DNA from 2 places in the Pseudomonas sp. DC1.2 genome. Region 2 is predicted to be linked to the other one. Evidence: predicted binding sites of a transcription regulator. Region 2 holds the regulator's gene; the other holds the start of a gene.

Region 1 (4,201 bases), 1.3 Mb from region 2:
CAGACACCCCTGCAAAGCCCGTAGGAGCTTTCCGTATTTAAAAATATTACTGGGTGAGGCTGAGGAAGCGGTAATAGTGACGCAGCAGCTGCAAGTGTTTGGATGGAAGCCCCTCCACAAACAACAGGCAAGCCGCAACGTCCCAGAAACAAAAAAGCCACGATCATCGTGGCTTTTTTGGGTCACTGCTTTGGCGGATCCGCAGGCTTGGCGGGTGCGCCCGGTTTCGGCGCAGCGTCCTCGAACAGGTTCAACCGCTCGCGAAGCTCATGGGCTGGCACCGGCTGTTTATCCGCCGGCAAGGCGTTCGGATCCGCAGGCGCGGTCGGCGCACCGGCGGGAGTGTCCGGTGTCGATGTCGGGTCTGCACCTTGCGAACCTTCGATGGCCGCCTGCGCCTTCTTCGTCAGTACGACGATGTCGATACGGCGGTTGACCGGATTGAATGGATGCTCGCGATCGAACAACGCCGACGAGGCGTAACCGACGACCCGCGCCACTTGAGAATCCGGGTAACTGCCGGCAACCAGCGCACGACGGGCAGCGTTGGCACGGTTAGCCGACAACTCCCAGTTACCAAAGTCGCCGGTGCCGGAGAACGGCTTGGCGTCAGTGTGACCGCTGATGCTGATTTTATTCGGCACCGCTTTAATGGTGTCAGCCATGGCCAGCAAGATGTCTTCAAAATAAGGCTTCAGTCGCGCGGAGCCTGAGTCGAACATCGGCCGGTTTTCTGCGTCCATGATCTGGATGCGCAAGCCATTCGGCGTGATTTCGAACAGGATCTGGTCCTTGAACTTCTGCAGTTGCGGGTTTTCATTGACCTTGTTCTGCAGTTCTTGCAACAGCAGTTCCAGACGTTCTTTCTCGACCTGCTCGGCCATGCCTTCGACCTGATCGGTGTCCACTGTCACCTTGTCTGGCTGAGGCTGAGACTTCACCTCGGGGTTCAGGGTGTTTTCCGGCGCGAGCGTCGGTGTGCCGCCCAGGTCAATAATGTAAGGCGTGCCGCTTTCCGAGAAGCCGACCGGGTCCTTGAAGTAACCGGCAATGGCGATCTTCTGTTCCGGCGTGGCCGTGGACAACAGCCACAGCACCAGGAAGAACGCCATCATCGCCGTGGCGAAGTCAGCGAAGGCGATTTTCCAGGCGCCCCCGTGATGCCCGCCAGCGATGCGCTTGACGCGCTTGATGATTATCGGCTGGTTATTTTCCATGACTTAGCGACCGCGAACCGCTTGTTCAAGCTCGGCGAAACTAGGCCGGTGCGCCGGGTACAGCACTTTGCGCCCAAACTCGACCGCCAACGATGGCGGCACGCCGGAAGCCGAGGCCACCAAGGAAGCCTTGATGGCTTCGTAAACGTTCAGTTCTTCCTTGGCATCGTGCGCCAGGGAGGTGGCTAGCGGACCAAAAAAACCGTAGGCCGCGAGAATACCGAAGAATGTACCCACGAGTGCCGCACCAACGTGCATACCAATGGCTTTCTGGTCGCCCTCACCCAGGGAGGCCATGGTCACTACGATACCCAGTACCGCTGCGACGATACCAAAACCGGGCATGGCATCAGCAACACCGTTCACCGCGTGGGACGGATGCTCAAGGTCTTCCTTGAGGCTATATAGCTCCATGTCGAACAAGCCTTCGAGTTCGTGGGGAGCCATGTTGCCGGAGGACATGATGCGCAGGTAATCACAGACAAACGCCGTCATGCGTGTGTCTTTCAATACAGCCGGGTACTTGGCAAAAATCGGGCTCGCCGAGGCGTCTTCGATGTCACCCTCAATGGCCATCATGCCTTCGCGGCGGCTCTTGTTGAGGATCTCGTAGATCAGGCCCAGGACTTCAAGGTAGAAGGTGTGGGTGAAACGCGAACTGAACATGCCCAACGACTTCTTGAGCACGTGCATCGTCATGTAACCGGGGTTGGCCTGCAGGAATGCACCCAGTGCAGCGCCACCAATGATCATCACCTCGAAAGGCTGAATCAGGGCGGCAATCTTGCCGTGGGAAAGCACGTATCCGCCGAGCACGCTCGCGAATACGACAATGATGCCGATTATTTTAGCCATAGGTAGGGGAGCACTTACTGAGTCGGGTTCAAGGTCATATTCGGAAGTTAAAAAATCTCTTCTTCTACTTATCGGCAAAACTGCGCCAGACTATAGCCAGTTCAGGCGAAAAGCCAATTTGGCCCGCTCCGGGCATAGGTAATGCAGACGATGATCGCGTCCAACCATGGCTAACGAAACGAACGTTCCAGCTCTAAAACCGACCACCCTCCAAGGCTGGGTCAAACTACTCGATGCCGTGCGCCTGCCGGTTCCTCAAGCCAGTCATGACCGTGTTTGCAAGGCACTTCGCAATAGTCGCAGTTCTGTGCGCGACATCGCCGACCTCATGCAAGAAAGCCCGGCACTGGCCTTGAGCGTGATTCGTGAGGCAAATCGTCACACCCAGGGCAGCATGACCGAACCGGCGGAAAACCTTGAGGTGGCGATCAATCGCCTCGGTTTGAAACGCACCGAAGAACTGCTCGCCCGACTGCCCGCCAAACCCCTATCCGACATTCCGCTGGCCCTGCGTCAGCTGCAAATGATCAGCCAGCATGCCACCCAACAGGCCAACGGTTTTTTCGCCAGCCGCCTGGCGCGACTGTGGCAAGACATCCACTGGGGCAGCCTGCTGTTTCTTTCGCCGCTCTGGCCGCTGGCTCTGACCCATCCGCACTTGCTTGAAGAGTGGGAATTGCGGGTCATTCACAAGGGCGAATCGGCGCGCAAGGTCGAAAAGCAATTGTTCGGCGTCCGCTTGCTGGAAATCGCCCAGACACTGGTAGACCTCTGGCACCTGCCCATCTGGGTACAGCAGGGCTATCGCGCGCTGCTGGTGAATCAGCGTGAGCTGGTGAAGGTTCTGCGAATTGCCCGCGACAGCAATCACCCGCTGCGCCAGCAAAATAGCCTCGATGATGATCCGAGCCTGCGCAACTGGCTCAATCAACCGGCCAATACCGTGTTGCTGGCCAATGGTCTGGCGTTGTCGGCACAACATGCCTGGGACAGCCCACACAGCCAGCGCTGGCAGTACCTGACCAGCCTCTATCTGCAAATGCCGATGGATCAAGTACAACAGCAACTGCATCAACAGTCGGCCAACAGTGCGCGCCAACACGCCATGCCGGACCTCTGGCACCCGGCGATCTCGCTGCTCTGGCCGTGGGGCACCCACCGCCTCCACGCCGGTTTGCTACCCGCCCCGGCGCCGAGCACAGAAGACCTCGGCAAGTGGCGCAAACAATGTGCCGAGCTGCTGGTGGAGCCGAGCCGTTTCACCAACGCCATGCACTTGACCACCTCCGCACGGGATGCACTGGTCGCCTGCGGCATGCGCCGGGTGATGATTCTGATGGCTGATCGGACTCACGCCAAACTCAGAGTCCATCAGACGGCCGGCCTGCCCAAGGAGGCAGCCGAACTGAATCTGGTGGTCAGCCAGAGCACCGTATTGCAACGCCTGCTCGCGCAACAAGCCCAGGTACGGCTGACCCCGGCCAACAACGCGCAGTTCTCGGCGCTGTTGCCCGCCAGCCTGCGCAACCAGTTCGGCGGCGACCACCTGCTGTTGCGTTCACTGGTCAACAATGGCCGGGTGATCATGATTGTGGCCGCGGATCAGGGCGGCGGTCCGTTCTCGGAAATTACCCTGCAAGCCTTCGGCAAAACGGCGCAGTGCATCGAGAAAGCCTTGCACAGCTTTAGCCAGCGCTAGAGCCCGTGATCACTGAGTGCCTGTCGCACGCTCAGGTGCAACCTGAAGGCTCAGGTCCGCCGTGGCGCGGGAAATAATTGATGACGGGGCTTCATGACGCTGCGCTACAATCCTTCCCTTTGTGCTCTGGAGACCTCACATGCCTGATTTCTCTGGCTTGGCGCTGGTGATCGAGCCGAGCGACCTGCTCAGCCGCCTCGATGCCCGTGAATTGATTCTGGTCGACCTGACCAGCAGCGCCCGCTATGCCGAGGGCCATATCCCCGGCGCGCGTTTTGTCGACCCTAAACGCACGCAACTGGGCCTGCCACCGGCGCCAGGCTTGCTGCCGGCCACGGCCGCACTCGAAGCGTTGTTCGGTGAGCTGGGCCACAACAAGGACGCGGTCTACGTTGTGTATGACGACGAAGGCGGCGGTTGGGCCGGACGA
Region 2 (4,201 bases):
GTTGTTGGCGCACCTGGCGCGGATGATCGCCACCCCCGAAGTCGAACCTCTGGAAGAGGGTGGCGTGATTGCGATGGTCGGCCCTGCGGGCATGGGCAAGACGACGACGCTGGCCAAACTGGCGGCCCGTTATGTACTCAAGTACGGCGCGCAGAGCATCGCGCTGGTGAGCATGGACAGCTACCGCATTGGCGCTCAGGAGCAACTCAAGACCCTGGGCCGGATTCTCAATGTGTCGGTGACCCACGTCGATCCGGGTCAGTCCCTGGCGCAGGCGCTGGATCCACTGTTGCGCAAACGCGTGGTGCTGATCGACACCGCCGGCCTCCAGGCCAGCGACCCGGCGCTGCGCATGCAACTTGAAAGCCTGGCCGGCCGTGGCATCAAATCGAAGAATTATCTAGTGCTGGCAACCACCAGCCAGAAGCAGGTCCTGGCGGCCGCTTATCACAGTTACAAGCGTTGCGGTCTGGCTGGGTGCATCCTGACTAAATTGGATGAAACGGCGAGTCTGGGCGAGGTGTTGAGCCTGGCCATCAGTCATGAATTGCCGGTGGCGTATCTCACCGACGGCCCGCGGATTCCGGATGATTTGCATCTGCCGCGTCGTCACCAGTTGGTCAGTCGCGCGGTGAGCGTGCAAATGCAGGAAGAGCCCAGCGAAGAAGCTATGGCTGATATGTTCGCTGATATCTACCACAGCCCGACCAAACAGGTCGGCTGAGGTATTCATCAACAGTTTTTGTACCTACATCGATGGCCTGCCATGCATTGTTCCGATGGTGAACGCGCAGCCAGTAATGTGGCCTCCGTCTAAGTAAGACAAGGTAAAGAAATAACATGGGCAGCATGCATCCCGTACAGGTGATCGCGGTGACCGGCGGCAAAGGTGGCGTCGGGAAGACTAACGTGTCAGTAAACTTGTCCCTGGCTCTAGCTGAGCTTGGCCGACGGGTCATGCTGCTGGACGCTGACTTGGGATTGGCCAACGTCGACGTTCTACTGGGTCTCACACCCAAACGGACGCTGGCCGACGTGATTGAAGGTCGCTGCGAGCTGCGCGACGTTTTGTTGCAGGGCCCTGGCGGTATTCGGATCGTTCCCGCGGCGTCCGGCACGCAGAGCATGGTGCATCTGACACCGGCCCAACACGCCGGCCTGATTCAGGCGTTCAGCGATATCGGTGACAACCTTGACGTCCTGGTGATCGACACGGCCGCAGGCATTGGTGACTCGGTCGTCAGTTTCGTGCGCGCTGCGCAAGAAGTGCTGCTGGTGGTCTGTGACGAGCCGACCTCGATCACGGATGCCTACGCCTTGATCAAACTGCTAAACCGCGATTACGGCATGAACCGCTTCCGGGTCCTGGCCAACATGGCACAGAGCCCGCAGGAAGGTCGCAACCTGTTCGCCAAGTTGACCAAGGTCACAGACCGTTTCCTTGACGTCGCCTTACAATACGTCGGCGCCGTGCCTTATGACGAAAGCGTGCGCAAAGCCGTGCAGAAGCAGCGCGCCGTCTACGAAGCCTTTCCGCGTTCCAAGTGCTCACTGGCGTTCAAAGCCATTGCACAAAAGGTCGACACTTGGCCGCTGCCCGCCAACCCGCGCGGCCACCTGGAGTTTTTTGTCGAGCGTCTCGTGCAACAAACCGCAGGGCCCGTCCTATGACATCAAGTGGCTACAACCTCTACAAGAAGTCTGCACGTGACTCACAATACGAGCTGATTGAGCGTTACGCGCCACTGGTCAAACGCATTGCTTACCATTTGCTGGCGCGTCTGCCGGCCAGTGTCCAGGTCGAAGACCTGATCCAGGCCGGTATGATCGGGCTACTGGAAGTCTCAACCAAATACGACGCCAGCAAAGGTGCCAGCTTTGAGACCTACGCGGGCATTCGAATCCGCGGCGCGATGCTTGATGAAGTCCGCAAGGGCGACTGGGCACCACGTTCCGTTCACCGCAATACGCGAATGGTGAGCGACGCAATTCGTTCTATTGAAGCTAAAACCGGCCGTGACGCTAAAGATCACGAGGTTGCGGCCGAACTCCAATTGAGTCTCGACGATTATTACGGGATTTTGAACGATACCTTGGGCAGTCGGCTCTTCAGTTTTGACGACCTGTTGCAGGACGGCGAACACGAAGGACTGCACGAGGATGGCGCCAGTGCTCATACGGAGCCGTCACGTGATCTGGAAGATGAACGGTTCCAGGCCGCGCTGGCGGACGCGATTGCCAATTTGCCGGAGCGTGAGCGGCTGGTGTTGGCGCTGTACTACGACGAAGAGCTGAACCTCAAGGAAATCGGTGAGGTCCTGGGGGTCAGCGAATCGCGGGTCAGCCAGTTACATAGCCAGTGCGCGGCCCGTTTGCGGGGGCGTTTGGGGGAGTGGCGAGCGCGCTGAAGGCAGTGTGGGGGACACTGCGAACGAGGCTGGTGCGGTGATGAACGGCACCGGTCTTGCTCTGTTGTGCTCCACGCAGTCATCGAGTGCTTTGCCGGATTGATTGAAATGGCGCGTCCAGGTGCTGGGCGCGTTTAAGACTGCTTGGAGGTCGAATTGGACAAGAACATGAAAATCCTCATCGTTGATGACTTCTCAACGATGCGGCGGATCATTAAAAACCTGTTGCGTGACCTTGGGTTCACCAACACGGTCGAGGCTGACGATGGCATTACTGCCATTCCGGTTCTCAACAGCGGGAGCATCGACTTTCTGGTAACGGACTGGAACATGCCTGGCATGACCGGTATCGATCTGCTGCGTCATGTACGTGCCGATGAAAAGCTCAAGCACCTGCCGGTGCTGATGGTGACCGCTGAAGCCAAGCGCGAGCAGATCATCGAAGCGGCCCAGGCCGGTGTTAACGGCTATGTGGTCAAACCCTTCACGGCCCAGGCGTTGAAAGACAAAATCGAGAAAATTTTCGAACGCATCGGTTGAGAAACTGCGCCACGGGGGAGCTATGGAGCATAACGAATCTTCACAGGGCGATTTTGAATCGACCCTGAAAAAACATGCGCGCGAACTGGTCGACAGCCTTGAAAAAGGTAAATTCGGCGATGCTGTGCAACTGATCCATGAGCTCAATCAGACCCGTGACCGAGGCCTGTATCAGGAAGTGGGTAAGCTCACTCGTGAGCTGCATAGCGCGATTGTCAATTTTCAGATCGATCCGCACATGCCGCAAGCCGAGGAAGTGTCACAGATCACGGACGCCACCGAGCGTTTGGGTTACGTGGTCAAGCTGACTGAGGCCGCCGCTAACCGCACCATGGACCTGGTGGAAAACGCCACGCCGCTGGTCAATGGTCTGAGCCAGGAAGCTCAGGCGTTGAGCACCGACTGGGGACGGTTCATGCGTCGCGAAGTCGGGGCCGAAGAGTTCCGCGAGCTGGCTCGGCGAGTCGACGGTTTCCTGACACGCAGCAGCGAAGACAATCGCGTGGTGTCGAGCAACCTCAACGACATTCTGCTGGCCCAGGATTACCAGGACCTCACCGGTCAAGTGATCAAGCGCGTCACCCAACTGGTCACCGAAGTCGAAAGTAATTTGCTCAAACTGGTGCTCATGGCAAGTCAGGTAGACCGCTTTGCGGGCATCGAACATGACCGTGATGCGATGCTGGCTGAAAAAGATCCACAAAAACATCTCTCTCAGGGTGAAGGTCCGCAGATTCATGCCGATAAAAGAGAAGACGTTGTGTCCGGTCAGGACGATGTGGACGATTTGCTTTCCAGCCTTGGATTTTAGGTTTTTAAACCTGTAGGAGCACCCCATACATGAGCTTCGGCGCCGATGAAGAGATCCTTCAGGATTTCCTGGTTGAGGCCGGCGAGATTCTAGAGCTACTGTCCGAACAACTGGTCGAACTTGAAAGCCGACCGGATGATGCAGACTTGCTCAATGCAATTTTTCGCGGTTTTCACACTGTAAAAGGGGGCGCCGGCTTCCTCCAGCTCAACGAGCTGGTGGAGTGCTGTCACATCGCCGAGAACGTGTTCGATATCCTGCGCAAGGGTGAACGTCGCGTCGACTCGGAACTGATGGATGTGGTTCTCGAAGCACTGGATGCGGTGAACGGCATGTTCACTGAAGTCCGCGAGCGCGGCCCGATCACGGCCGCCACTCCAGAGTTGCTTGCAGCGTTGGCCCGTCTGGCCGAGCCGCAAAGCGCCGACGAAGTAGCACCTGT

What was found. The regulator FliA, encoded in region 2, starts transcription of late flagellar genes. The targets are predictions, from matches to a motif close to CTAAAGTTTNNNNNNNNNNNGCCGNTAA.
Region 1: motA (flagellar motor stator protein MotA) is a predicted target of FliA. The motif match lies at 2,141-2,168, and genes of this name have one in related genera.

Annotation. Positions count from the first base shown of each region.
Region 1 is NZ_CP133782.1:463,257-467,457, reverse strand. It holds gene motB (flagellar motor protein MotB) at 183-1,217, opposite strand; gene motA (flagellar motor stator protein MotA) at 1,221-2,072, opposite strand; gene RHM68_RS02080 (HDOD domain-containing protein) at 2,239-3,771, shown strand; gene rhdA (thiosulfate sulfurtransferase) at 3,911-4,201, shown strand, end outside.
Region 2 is NZ_CP133782.1:1,730,773-1,734,973, forward strand. It holds gene flhF (flagellar biosynthesis protein FlhF) at 1-724, shown strand, start outside; gene fleN (flagellar synthesis regulator FleN) at 841-1,671, shown strand; gene fliA (RNA polymerase sigma factor FliA) at 1,668-2,408, shown strand; gene RHM68_RS07820 (chemotaxis response regulator CheY) at 2,577-2,948, shown strand; gene RHM68_RS07825 (protein phosphatase CheZ) at 2,971-3,759, shown strand; gene RHM68_RS07830 (chemotaxis protein CheA) at 3,789-4,201, shown strand, end outside.